Regions from separate parts of the Bradyrhizobium sp. URHC0002 genome, predicted to be linked through region 2. Evidence: predicted binding sites of a transcription regulator. Region 2 holds the regulator's gene; the other holds the start of a gene.
The links. Region 2 encodes PhoB, which activates phosphate uptake and scavenging genes when phosphate is short. Its sites were predicted from a motif close to TGTCATNNANCTGTCAT; they were not measured.
Positions count from the first base shown of each region.

Region 1: a site for PhoB is predicted at 3,133-3,149, ahead of ACVWVY_RS35555 (inorganic phosphate transporter). Genes of this name have one in related genera too.

Region 1 covers NZ_JBSSCF010000001.1:7,309,658-7,316,766, forward strand. Annotated here, with positions in the region: gene ACVWVY_RS35545 (putative DNA modification/repair radical SAM protein) at 1-1,169, shown strand, start outside; gene ACVWVY_RS35550 (UdgX family uracil-DNA binding protein) at 1,273-2,709, shown strand; gene ACVWVY_RS35555 (inorganic phosphate transporter) at 3,201-4,829, shown strand; gene ACVWVY_RS35560 (transporter) at 4,856-5,881, shown strand; gene ACVWVY_RS35565 (carbohydrate porin) at 5,915-7,109, shown strand, end outside.
Region 2 covers NZ_JBSSCF010000001.1:1,898,169-1,905,277, forward strand. Annotated here, with positions in the region: gene pstS (phosphate ABC transporter substrate-binding protein PstS) at 1-580, shown strand, start outside; gene pstC (phosphate ABC transporter permease subunit PstC) at 731-1,729, shown strand; gene pstA (phosphate ABC transporter permease PstA) at 1,731-2,576, shown strand; gene pstB (phosphate ABC transporter ATP-binding protein PstB) at 2,573-3,394, shown strand; gene phoU (phosphate signaling complex protein PhoU) at 3,406-4,122, shown strand; gene phoB (phosphate regulon transcriptional regulator PhoB) at 4,133-4,840, shown strand; gene ACVWVY_RS08995 (GcrA family cell cycle regulator) at 5,058-5,570, opposite strand; gene ACVWVY_RS09000 (acetylornithine transaminase) at 6,099-7,109, shown strand, end outside.

The DNA of each region.
Region 1 (7,109 bases), 5.4 Mb from region 2:
GGACAGAAAAGCGGGATTCCAGCGACGGCAAGAGCCTCGGCTCGACCGCGCCGGGCATGGGCATCTGCCATTCCTACGCGCCCGACGGACGCTGCATCTCGCTGTTGAAGGTGTTGCTCACCAATGCCTGCAATTACGATTGCTTATATTGCGTCAACCGCACTTCTTCGAACGTGCCGCGGGCGCGCTTCACCGTCGACGAGGTGGTGAAGCTGACGATCGACTTCTATCGTCGCAACTACATCGAAGGATTGTTTCTCTCCTCCGGCATCATCCGCAGCGCCGACTACACCATGGAGCAGGTGGTGAGCGTCGCGCGGAAACTGCGCGAGGAGCATCACTTCCGCGGCTACATTCATCTCAAGACCATCCCCGAGGCCGACGATGCGCTGATCGCGGAAGCCGGCAAATATGCCGACCGTCTTTCCATCAACATCGAGATGCCGCTGGAGAACAGCCTCGCCAAATTCGCTCCGGAAAAGGATGTGCGCGCGATCCGCCGCACCATGGGCCGGTTGCGGCTGAAGCTCGATGAGGCGAAAGCGAACAATCAGGCCGCAACGAAGGCAAAGCCGCCGCGCTTTGCGCCTGCCGGCCAGAGCACGCAGATGATCATCGGGGCGGATGCGGCCAATGACAAAACCATCCTCGACACCAGCGCCAATCTCTACGGCTCCTACCGGCTCAAGCGCGTCTATTATTCAGCCTTCAGCCCGATCCCGGATGCCAGCCGCGCGCTGCCGCTGGTACCGCCGCCGCTCATTCGCGAGCACCGGCTCTATCAGGCCGACTGGCTGATGCGGTTTTACGGCTTTGACGCTGGCGAGATCGTCGACGAGGCGAAAGGCATGCTGCCGCTCGACATCGATCCAAAACTGGCCTGGGCGCTGCGCCACCGCGACCGCTTCCCGCTCGATGTCGCAACCGCCAGCCGGGAAGAATTGTTGCGGGTGCCGGGCTTCGGCAACAAGGCCGTCGACCGCATCATCGCCACGCGCCGCCTGACCTCGATCCGCGTCGCTGATCTGTCGCGGCTGCATATCCCGCGGAAGAAGGCGCTGCCGTTCGTCGTGCTCAGCGATCACCGGCCATCGCCGCATCTGCTCGATGACGCGGGGCTGGTGGAGCGGTTCAAGCCGAAGGCGACACAACTGGGATTTGGATTCTAAACCCGCAGCGTCATTGCGAGGAGCGAAGCGACGAAGCAATCCATGTCTCAACAAGCGAAGAAATGGATTGCTTCGCTTCGCTCGCAATGACGGAGAAAGCACCATGCACCACATCACCCTCGACAACGAAACCGACTTCGACGGCTGGCGCAAAGCCGCCCGCGCGCTGGCGCTGAACGATGTGAAACCGTCCGACGTGAACTGGCGCGTGGCTGATGATGCGCCCGAATTGTTCGAGCCGACGGTGCCCCCGCTCGAGCCGCCCGGCACGTTCAACGTACCGGCCAAATTCGTCGAACTGGCAGAAGTCGCGATCCTGCATCGCAATCCCGAGCGGTTCGCCCTGCTCTATCGCCTGCTGTGGCGGTTGCGAATTCATCACGATCTCATTGATATCGCAACCGATCATGGCGTGGCCGAGCTCGCCGCGATGGCGAAGGCCGTGCGCCGCGACGAGCACAAGATGCACGCCTTTGTCCGCTTTCGCGAAGTCGGCCGCGAACAGAACTCGCACTTCGTGGCCTGGTTCGAACCGGAGCACCACATCGTCGAACTGGCCGCGCCGTTCTTTGCGCGCCGTTTCGCCGACATGCCCTGGTCGATCCTGACGCCGGACGCCTGCGCGCATTGGGACGGCCATGCCGTCTCGATCACGCCAGGCGTGGCCAGGAGCGAAGCCCCGACCGCGGACCGGCTGGAGGAAACCTGGCGGCGTTACTACGCCAGCATTTTCAATCCTGCCCGGGTGAAGGTGCAGGCCATGCAGAAGGAGATGCCCCGCAAATACTGGCGGAACCTGCCGGAGGCTTCATTGATTAAACCGCTGATCGAAAGCGCCGAACGTACCGCGAGCACCATGATCGCGAATGCGGCGACCGAACCGCACAAGCCTCAGAAACGGCTGGAACCGCCCGAAGCAAACAAAATGGCCCGCAAAGACGATATAGAGACGCTGCACGAGGAAGCCGCCGATTGCCGCGCCTGTCCTCTCTACAAGAATGCGACCCAGACCGTGTTCGGCGAAGGCCCGCCAACCGCGCGGATCATGCTGGTCGGCGAGCAGCCCGGCGACAAGGAAGACCTCGCCGGCAAACCGTTCGTCGGGCCCGCGGGGCAAATGCTCGACCGCGCGCTGCAAGAAGCCGGCATAGACCGCCGCACAGTCTACGTCACCAATGCGGTCAAGCATTTCAAGTTCGTGCCGCGCGGCAAGATCCGCCTGCACCAGAAGCCGAACACGCCGGAGATCAAGGCGTGCCGGCAGTGGTATGAACGCGAACTGGCCGCGATCAAACCCGCTCTGGTGGTGGCCATGGGCGCCACCGCGGCGCAAAGCGTGGTCGGGAAAATCACGCCGATCAACAAGAACCGGGGCCGCCCGATCGATCTCGACGACGGCTCCAGGGCGCTGGTGACGGTGCACCCGTCCTATCTGTTGCGGTTGCCCGATGCCGATGCCAAGGCGCGGGAATACCAACGCTTCGTTCAAGACCTCAAAATCGCCGCCGACATGCTGCGAAAATCGGCACATGCGGCCTGAATTCCGCCAACCCGGCAGCCGCAATTTCTGGTGAAATATAGCGGGAAAAATTGACAATCGCATTTGCAACCATTAATTGATTGAAGACACAATCGCATTCTCAAGGGAATGTGGGACGTCTGGTCACGCCTGACGCTCCCATAAGGTCGACGCGCTGCGCGGTACCCCTTCAGCCCCGGCGCCGTGCAGCGCGCGACCTAACTCTTCCGCCGCAAAGCCCTCCGGCAACAGAGGCGGCGTGCAACCGCTCAGCCGCGCGCGACCGAAATAGCTCAGCTCTCATTCAAAGGATGGGAGCGGCCCAATCGCGCGGCCCTCCTCGCCAATCCCCAACGATTCCAAGGGGGAGTATCCGACGCCAAGGCATACGCCCGCGCCGGCGCACATTGCATCGCCTCCCCGCTACCCGAGCCAACCGCTGACTGTCATCTAACCTTCAAGTCCCTCGGTCAAAGATGCCGCCCTCTCAGCATATTACGACGGGGGTCAGAATGACCGATATTACACTCGATTCATCGATCGGCGACGCAGCGCCGATCCAGCCAGCCTCGCGGCCGAACCTCGACAAGGGTTTCAATCCGCTGACCATGATCCTGTTCTTCGGCATCCTCGCCGCCGGGCTGCTGTACGTCGCCTACAGCATCTACGCCGACATCGACGCGACCGGCATGCGGGTCACCGCTTTCCTGCCCTACATCCTGCTGTTCGTGGCGCTCCTGATCGCGCTCGGCTTCGAATTCGTCAACGGTTTCCACGACACCGCCAACGCGGTCGCGACCGTGATCTACACCCATTCGCTGCCGGCGGAATTCGCCGTGATGTGGTCGGGCTTTTTCAATTTCCTCGGCGTGCTGCTGTCCTCGGGCGCGGTCGCCTTCGGCATCGTCTCGCTGCTGCCGGTGGAATTGATCCTGCAGGTCGGAAGCAGCGCCGGCTTCGCGATGGTGTTCGCGCTACTGATCGCCGCCATCATCTGGAACCTCGGTACCTGGTATTTCGGCCTGCCGGCGTCCTCTTCGCACACGTTGATCGGCTCGATCATCGGCGTCGGCATTGCCAATGCGCTGATGCGCGGCCGCGACGGCACCTCGGGCGTCGACTGGACCAAGGCGACCGAGATCGGCTACGCGCTGCTGCTCTCGCCGCTGTTCGGCTTCTGCATGGCGGCGATCCTGCTGCTGGTGTTGAAGTTCATCGTTCGCAATCCGGCCCTGTATGCCGCGCCTGAAGGCAACAAGCCGCCGCCGCTGTGGATCCGCAGCATCCTGATCGCGACCTGCACCGGCGTCAGCTTCGCCCACGGCTCCAACGACGGCCAGAAGGGCATGGGCCTGATCATGCTGATCCTGATCGGTACGGTGCCGACCGCCTACGCGTTGAACCGCGCGCTGCCGGAATCCCAGGTGGCGCAGTTCCAGAAGACCTCGGAGGCCGCCTCCAAGGTGGTCGCCGCCAAGGGCGCCGGCCACAGCATCATCGGCGATCCCAGGCCGGCGGTGACGCAATACGTCGCCACCCGCCAGATCAGCGAAGGCACCTATCCCTCGCTGGCCGTGCTGGTGAAGGACGTCGGCGAGCAGGTCCAGAAATACGGCTCGCTGAACAAGGTGCCGGCGGAAGCCGTCGGCAACACCCGCAACGACATGTACCTGACTTCGGAAGCGATCCGCTTCCTGATGAAGGACAAGGAAAACGACCTGAAGAAGGAAGAGGTCGATACCCTCAAGGCGTACAAGGGCTCGCTCGACTCAGCCACCAAGTTCATCCCGCTCTGGGTCAAGATCGCGGTGGCGATCGCGCTCGGGCTGGGCACCATGATCGGCTGGAAGCGCATCGTCGTCACCGTCGGCGAGAAGATCGGCAAGTCGCATCTGACCTATGCGCAGGGCGCGTCCGCCGAACTGGTTGCCGCCGCCACGATCGGCGCCGCCGACGTGTTCGGCCTGCCGGTTTCCACCACGCATGTGCTGTCATCCGGCGTCGCCGGCACTATGGCAGCCAACGGTTCGGGCCTGCAGATGGCAACCATTCGCAATCTCCTGATGGCATGGGTGCTGACGCTGCCGGCTGCGATCTGCCTGTCGGCAGGCCTCTACGTGCTGTTCTCGAATCTGTTCTGACAACGACAAACCCGCCGAGAACTGAGGTGCAGGATCAACCGCACGCCGCGCTTTCTCCGCCCCGGGACGGCGCGGCGTCGCTGATCCCGGGCCTCGTCTGGGCGTTTCGCATCCATTCGGACGGCGTTCCGGAAATGCTCGCCGTCGACCAGCCGATTCCGTTTTCCCGTGACGGGCTGCTCTGGCTGCACTTCAACCTCGCCGATGCCCGCGCGCTGCAGTGGCTGACCTCCGCCAACTTCCAGGTGCCAGCCCAGGCACGCGCGCTGCTGCTGTCAAAGGACACTTACCAGCAGCTTCATACCGTCGACGACTGCGTCTACGGCGTGATCTCCGATCTGTTGCGCGACGTCGGCGAGGCGACCGAGGATACCGGATATCTCCGCTTCGTCATGACCGAGCAGATCCTGGTCAGCGGCCGCCATCATGCGCTGTGCGCGGTCGACGCCACCCGCCGCGCGCTCGAGGCGGGCCGCAGAATCGAAAGCGCCGCTGCGCTGCTGGAGACAATCGTCGAACATGTCGCCGACACCATGGATGGCATCGCCGATCGCGTGGCGCAGGCCCTCGATGAGGTCGAGGAAAAGGTGTTGTCGGACAGCGCGGCGGACCTGCGCCAAAACCTCGGCCGCCTGCGGCGCACCTGCGGCCGCCTGCATCGGCAATTGTCAGGCCTGCGGATCGTGTTCCACCGGTTCGAGCAGAAGCATCTCGACGATCTGAAGCCCGCCTTGCGGCTCCGCGCCGGCAAGCTCGCGCAGCGTCTCGATGGCCTCGATCACACCATCGTCGAGATGCGCGAGCGCAGCCGGCTGCTGCAGGAAGAGCTTCACCTGAAGATCGAGGAGCAGGGCAACGACAATATCAGAGTGCTCTCGGTGCTGACGGCGCTGCTGATGCCGCCGACCCTCATCACCGGCATTTTCGGCATGAACACCAAGGGCCTGCCCTTCACCGATCTCGAAACGGCCTTCCTGTGGGCCTCACTGCTGTTGGTACTGTCGTCGCTTGCCGCTTATTTCATCATGAAGCGCATCGGGATCATCAGGTAGCTAGGGCTTGGTCACGGGGCAGGACTACCGCGGATGCTGGTGTTGCGTGGATTGGCGGTAGCGGCAGCGTTTCTCGTGGGCGGCGGAACGAGCACCGGCGCGTCCGCCGGCGCCAAGGACGAAAATGCGGCCGAATGGCTGGCCCCGAAATGGCTCAACGAATGGCATGACGGGCTTGCGGCCAAGGGATTGAATTTCGGCGCCACCTGGATCGGCGACAACATCACCAACGTTTCGGGAGGATCGAGCCGCGGCGCGATCCATTTCGGCCGGTTCGATTTCTCCGTCGATGGCGATCTGGAGAAACTGGTCGGCTGGACCGGCGGCAGGTTCTACGTCAACGCGCTCGGCATCTACGGCCGTGGCCTGTCGCGCAACTATGTCCACAACCTCGCCACCATCAGCGAGATCGAGGCCCTGCCCGAGGCGCGCCTCTACAATGCGTATTTTGAGCAAGGCTTCTACAACAACGCGCTCAACTTCAGGATCGGGCAGCAGGCGGCCGACGTCGAATTCTTCGACAGCCAGACCGACGATCTCTTCATCAACGGCACATTCGGTTGGCCGGCCAACAAGGCCAACAACCTTCCGTCCGGCGGACCGGCGCCGCCGATCGCGGTGCCCGGCATTCGCGTCAAGGCCACGCTGTCGGACCAGATCACGGTTTTCGGCGCCGTGTTCAACGGCAATGCGGCGCGGCCGGGCGACGGCGACCCGCAGCTTCGCGACAATCACGGCCTGGCGTTTCGGGTCAACGACCCGCCGTGGCTTATCGGACAGGTGCGCTGGAGCTACGATATCGACTTCGGCCGAGGGCCGCTGGCCGGCAATTTCACGCCCGGAGGCTGGTATCATACCGGACGGTTCGACGATCAGCGCTTTACCGCGCAAGGCGTCTCGATCGCCGATCCCAATGGCTCCGGCATTGCCGCAAAACTTCGCGGCAATTTCGGAATCTTTGCCGTCGTCGAGCAGACGCTCTACCGGCCGCCCTCGGTAACCGAGAAGGGCGTGTCAGCGTCATTGCCAGGGGTGACGGCGTTCGCGCGGATCGCCTACAGCCCACCAGAACGAAACCTCATCGACCTCTATATCGACGGCGGCATCGGCGTCAGCGGCCTGGTCCCCGGGCGCCCCGTTGACCGGTTCGGGATGGCGATGGCCTACATGCGGATTTCCGGTGCCGCTCGAAATCTCGATCGCGACAGCCAGTTTTTCGCCGGCCTGC
Region 2 (7,109 bases):
GCTGCCGGCCGACGCCATCACCGTGGTGCGCCGCTCCGACGGTTCGGGCACCACCTTCAACTTCACCGACTATCTCTCGAAGTCGAACGCCGAATGGAAAGCCAAGGCTGGCTCCGGCACCGCGGTCGAATGGCCGACCGGCGTCGGCGCCAAGGGCAATGAAGGCGTTGCCGGCAATGTCGGCCAGACCAAGAACGCCATCGGCTACGTCGAATATGCCTACGCCAAGCAGAACAAGCTGACCTATGCGGCGATGATCAACAAGGCCGGCAAGACCGTGCAGCCGACCGTCGCAGCGTTCCAGGCGGCCGCCTCCAACGCCGACTGGGCCAAGGCGCCCGGCTATTACGTGATCCTCACCGACCAGCCCGGCGAAGCCTCCTGGCCGATCACGGCGGCAACCTTCATCCTGATGCACAAGGATTCGACCGACAAGGCAGCCTCCCAGGAAGCCATCAAGTTCTTCAAATGGTCGTTCGAGAAGGGCGGCAAGATGGCCGAAGAGCTCGACTACATCCCGATGCCGGAATCGGTGGTCAAGCTGATCGAGAAGACCTGGACCGCCGAGATCAAGAGCTGACGGGGCCTTTCGCTTCGCAACGCGATCGCTCAACCCGGCTTGTCCGGGTTGAGCACCCCTCTCGGCACAGGAGAGGCAAGAACAATGCGCGAGCCGAAAAAGCCGTGCACCGAAGTCCGGGTCATTGGGCTATAAGTACAGGGGATTGGCGTGGCAGAGATGACGGTCGAAAGCGACGTAATGGAAGCCGCCGGACCTTATGATCGCGCAAGGGCTCTCAGCGCGTTCAAACTCGGCGACGTCACCTTCTACTGGATCACGCGCGCCTGCGCGATCTCGGTTCTCCTCATCCTCGGCGGCATCATCATTTCGCTCATTGTCGGCGCCTGGCCCGCCATCCGCGAATATGGCGGAGCTTTCCTCTGGACGCAGCGCTGGGCGCCCTCGGCCGATCCGCCTGTTCTCGGCGCGCTCGGCCCGATCTACGGCACGCTGATCACCTCCGGGATCGCGATGATGATCGCCATTCCCGTCGGTCTCGGCATCGCAGTGTTCCTCACCGAGATCTGCCCGCTCTGGCTGCGCCGTCCGATTGGCCTGGCGATCGAACTGCTCGCCGGCATTCCCTCCATCATCTACGGCATGTGGGGCTTCTTCGTGCTGGGCCCGTTCCTGGCCAACACCTTCCAGCCGTTCATGATCAGTATCTTCGACGGCGTCCCGGTGCTCGGCACGATCTTCGCCGGTCCTCCGTCCTATCTCAGCCTGTTCAACGCCGCGCTGATTCTCGCAATCATGGTGCTGCCCTTCATCACCTCGATCTCGGTCGACGTCTTCAAGACGGTGCCGCCGGTGCTGAAGGAAGCGGCTTACGGCGTCGGCTGCACCACCTGGGAAGTCGTCCGCAATGTGGTCATCCCCTACACCCGGGTCGGCGTGATCGGTGGCATCATGCTGGCGCTCGGCCGCGCGCTCGGCGAGACCATGGCGGTGACCTTCATCATCGGCAATTCGTTCAAGATCCAGTCCTCGATCTTCGCGCCGGGCACCACGATCTCGGCGGCGATCGCTTCCGAATTCGCCGAGAGCGACGGGCTGCATCAATCCGGCCTGATCCTGCTCGGCCTGCTTCTGTTCGTGCTGACCTTCTTCGTGCTTGCCGCCGCCCGGCTGATGCTGATGCGGCTGGAAAAGAAGGCGGGGAACTGACATGAACCCGATCTACGCTTCCCGCCGCCGCTTCGACATCATCATCCGCACGCTCTGCGTCGGCGCCGCTTTGTTCGGCGTGACCTGGCTCGCCCTGATCCTGTTCACGCTGTTCTACAACGGCCTTGCCGGCCTCAACCTCGCCGTCTTCACCCAGGATACGCCCCCACCGGGTTCGACCGATGGTGGCCTGCGCAACGCCATCGTCGGCTCGATCCTCATGACCGTGATCGGGGTCGGCATCGGCGCGCCGCTCGGCCTGTTCGCCGGCACGTATCTCGCCGAATACGGCAAGCACGACAAGCTCACCTCGGTGATCCGCTTCATCAACGATATTTTGTTGAGCGCGCCCTCGATCATCATCGGCCTGTTCATCTACGGCGCCATCGTGGTGCCGATGGGGGGCTTCTCGGCCTTTGCCGGCTGCCTGGCGCTGGCCGTGATCGTGATCCCCGTGGTGGTTCGCACCACCGAGGACATGCTGGGGCTGGTGCCCAATCCGCTGCGCGAGGCCGCATCCGCGCTCGGCCTGCCGCGTTCGCTGGTGATCCGGCGGATCGCCTATCGTGCCGCGCGCTCGGGTCTGATCACCGGCGTGCTGCTGGCGACGGCCCGCGTCGCCGGCGAGACCGCGCCGCTGTTGTTCACCGCGCTCTCCAACCAGTTCTTCAGCCTGAACCTGACCAAGACGATGGCGAACCTGCCCGTCACCATCAACAACTTCGTCCAGAGCCCCTATGTCTACTGGAAGCAGCTCGCCTGGAGCGGGGCGCTCCTGATCACACTCACCGTACTTGCCCTGAATATTGGCGCGCGCATTCTCGGCGCCGAGAGGACATCCAAATGACCGAACTCTCCGTATCCGTGAGTACCGCGAGCGGGCCCGTTCCGCAGGTGGCGCTGCCGGAGGCCCCGCCCAAGGTGACCGCCCGCGGCCTGAACTTTTACTATGGCGAGCACCACGCGCTGAAGAACATCAACCTGACGCTCGGCACCCACCGCGTCACCGCCTTCATCGGCCCGTCCGGCTGCGGCAAGTCCACGCTGCTGCGGATCTTCAACCGGATGTACGATCTCTATCCCGGCCAGAAGGCGACCGGCCAGTTGATGCTCGACCAGACCAACATCCTCGATCCCAAGCTCGATCTCAATCTGCTGCGGGCTCGCGTCGGCATGGTGTTCCAGAAGCCGACGCCGTTCCCGATGACGATCTACGAAAACATCGCCTTCGGCATCCGCCTCTATGAGAAGATTTCGAAGTCAGAGATGGACGGCCGGGTCGAGAAGGCGCTGCGTGGCGGCGCGCTGTGGAACGAGGTCAAGGACAAGCTCAATGCAAGCGGCCTGTCGCTGTCCGGCGGCCAGCAGCAGCGGCTCTGCATCGCGCGCACCGTCGCGGTGCGGCCCGAGGTGATCCTGTTCGACGAGCCCTGTTCGGCGCTGGACCCGATCTCGACCGCCAAGATCGAGGAACTGATCCAGGAGCTGGCGGAGGATTACACCATCGCCATCGTTACCCATAACATGCAGCAGGCGGCGCGCGTCTCGGACAAGACCGCCTTCATGTATCTCGGCGAGCTGATAGAGTTCGACGACACCAACAAGATTTTCACCTCGCCGAGCGATCGACGCACGCAGGACTACATCACCGGCCGGTTCGGTTGAGGAGATAAGAAATGGCTTCTGAACACACCGCCAAGGCATTTGACAGCGATCTTCAGGAACTGACCCGTCTCGTCGCCGAGATGGGCGGCATGGTCGAGCGCATGATCACCGAATCCGTCGACGCGCTGGTCCGCCGCGACGTCGCGCTCGGCAAGCGTGTCGTCGCGACCGATGTCGAGATCGACCGTCTGCAGCATCTGATCGAGGAGCGCGCGGTGCTGACGATTGCGCGTCGCCAGCCGATGGCGATCGATCTGCGAGAAATCGTCGGCGCCATGCGGGTCGCCACCGATCTGGAACGGATCGGCGACCTCGCCAAGAACATGGGCAAGCGCGTCGCGGCGCTGGAGAACGATTTCCAGCCGCTGAAGCTGATGCGCGGCCTGGAGCATATGACCGACCTGGTGCTGTCGCAGGTCAAGTCGGTGCTGGACGCCTATGCGGCGCACGATCTGCCGGCGGCGATGGCGGTGTGGAAGGGCGACGAGGAAGTCGACGCCATCTGCACCTCGCTGTTCCGCGAACTCTTGACCTACATGATGGAAGATCCGCGCAACATCTCGTTCTGCATCCATTTGATGTTCTGCGCCAAGAATATCGAGCGGATCGGCGACCACGCCACGAATATCGCCGAGACCGTGTTCTACATGATCGAGGGCCAGCAGATGCTCGACAAGCGCCCGAAGGGCGACATGACGAATTTTGCTGCGACCGTACCCAATAGTTGAGGAAAGAATGATGAGCGCGCGCATTATGGTGGTCGAGGACGAGGAAGCGCTGACCACGCTGTTGCGCTACAACCTCGACGCCGAAGGCTATGAGGTCGAAACCGTCGGCCGCGGCGACGACGCGGATACGCGGCTGAAGGAGCGCGTGCCCGATCTCGTCGTGCTCGACTGGATGCTGCCGGGCCTGTCCGGCATCGAGCTCTGCCGGCGCTTAAGGGCGCGGCCGGAGACCAAGCAATTGCCGATCATCATGCTCACGGCACGCGGCGAGGAGAGCGAGCGGGTGCGGGGCCTTGCGACCGGCGCCGATGATTACATCGTCAAACCGTTCTCGGTGCCGGAACTGCTGGCGCGGGTGAAGGGCCTGTTGCGGCGCGCAAGCCCCGAGCGGCTCGCCACCGTGCTGACCTATGGCGACATCGAACTCGATCGCGAGAAGCGCCGCGTCGCGCGTTCGGGCCGTCAGATCGATCTCGGTCCGACCGAGTATCGCTTGCTGGAGTTTTTCCTCGAGCATCCCGGCCGCGTCTTCAGCCGCGAGCAATTGCTCGACAGCGTCTGGGGTCGCGACATCTATATCGACGAGCGCACCGTCGACGTCCATATCGGCCGCTTGCGCAAACTGCTCAATCCCGGCCGCGAGCAGGACCCGATCCGCACCGTGCGTGGCGCGGGGTATGCGCTGGACGATCGGTTTGCGAAGGTGGAGCAGCAATAGCTGCTTCGTCGTCGCGCACGTCGTCCCCGCGAACGCGCAAGGGCATGCACATGCTGCCGTCGTCCCCGCCTAGTGCGCAATTGCGCACGGGGCGCGGGGACCCGTAAACACCGATGACATTTGTTGAAAAGAGCTGGAGCTCCAGCCAGATATAACCACGTGCTTTCGTGGTTATGGGTCCCTGCGTTCGCAGGGACGACAATTACTGCCGCGCGTTCTACCGCGTCGGCTTCGGCTGCTGCCGCCGCCGGTCGGCAGCGGGCTGATACGCCACGCGCGAGTGATGTGCGCAATAGGGCAGGCCCGAGAGCGCCTTGCCGCCGCAGAAGAAGAATTCCGGGCTCGAGGGATCGCCGACCGGCCAGTGACAGGTCGCCTCGTTCAGTTCGAGCAGCGACAGCCGCTGGCTCATCGGCACCACGTTGTCGAAGGCGATCGGATCAGCCTCCAACTCGACCTCGAAGGCGTGCGCGAGCGCGGTGTTGCCGCGCGAGACCGGCCTCGACACCCGCATCATCTGCTGGGCGGCGGGACGCGCCTTGCGCTGCCGCGGGGCGGCCGAGGAGGGGCTCTTGGCGCGGCCGGACAGGCCCAGCCGGTGCACTTTGCCGATCACGGCGTTTCGCGTCACATTTCCAAGTTCCGCGGCGATCTGGCTGGCCGATAATCCGGCTTCCCAGAGCTTCTTCAGCTGCTCGACGCGATCATCGGACCAGGTCAAAACCGTCATCGTATTCTTCCCTTCGCTTCGCGCCGGCCGATCAGGGGCCGCGCAGGCGACGTCATTCGTCTTAAAAATCCCTGCGGTCAGAATCCCTTAGCCCTCGCCGGGCGCGAAAACCGCGCCCGAACGTGTACGCTGCACAAAATGGACTCTTGGGATCAGAACCGCCGCACGAGATGTCGTACCCGACAGCCCAAACGCTACAATATGGCGTGACTCCGGCGCAAGAGTCCGGGCCCGCGCGTCCACATGTTCCGATATCTAAGCATTGCACTGCGTGTTTTCCACCACACCGCAATCCTACGGATTTTTGACGGATTTCCCCTTCTTGCAGTGCAGGAAAGCCGGCCTCGTGGCGTGTTGACAGCGCTCCCCGCCCACATAGAATACCTCTTACGTGCCGCCCTTAAGAGGCGGCACGTTTCGTTTTCGCAAGACCGGCCGTTGCCGCGTTCGCGCCCATGCAGGCGTGTGCTGCGCGGCAGGTCTTGAAAGCGGGTCTCAAACCTTCAATGCAAACCATTTGTGATCGCCATGACCAATAGCGCCACGTCGCATCTGCTCCCCGTCTTTGCCAGGGTCGATCTCGGCTTCGAGCGCGGCGAGGGCGCTTGGTTGACCGCCACCAATGGCGATCGCTATCTCGACTTCACCTCAGGCGTTGCGGTGAACGCGCTGGGTCACTGCCATCCGCATCTGGTCGCGGCGCTGCAGGAGCAATCGACCAAGCTCTGGCACATGTCGAACCTGTTCAAGAGCCCGGACGGCGAGAAGCTCGCCGCGCGGCTGTGCGAACAGAGCTTTGCCGACCTCGTGTTCTTCTGCAATTCGGGCGCCGAGGCGATGGAGGGCGTGATCAAGGTCGTGCGCCGCTATCAATTCTCCAAGGGTCATCCCGAACGCTATCGGCTCGTTACCTTCGAAGGCGCGTTCCATGGCCGCACCCTGGGCACGCTCGCAGCCACCGGCTCCGCCAAATATCTCGAAGGCTTTGGCCCGCCGATGGATGGTTTTGACCAGGTGCCGCACGGCGATCTCGAAGCGGTGAAAAAAGCGATCGGCCCGCACACCGCGGGCATCCTGATCGAACCGGTGCAGGGCGAGGGCGGCGTGCGCTCCGCGCCGCAGGCGTTCTTCAAGGCGCTGCGTCAGCTCTGCGACGAGAAGGGCCTGCTGCTGGCATTCGACGAGGTGCAGACCGGCATGGGCCGTACCGGCGATCTCTTTGCCTACAAGCGCGTCGGCGTGACGCCGGATGTGATGTCGCTGGCCAAGGCACTGGGCGGCGGTTTTCCGATCGGCGCGGTGCTCGCGACCGCGGAAGCCGCAAGCGGCATGACGCCCGGTTCGCACGGCTCGACCTTCGGCGGCAATCCGCTGGCGATCGCGGCGGCCAATGCCGTGCTCGACGTGATGCTGACGCCCGGCTTCTTCGACCACGTACAGAAGATGTCGCTGCTGCTGAAACAGAAACTGGCCTCCGTGGTCGACCGCTATCCCACCGTGCTCTCGGAAGTGCGCGGCGAGGGGCTCCTGGTCGGCGTC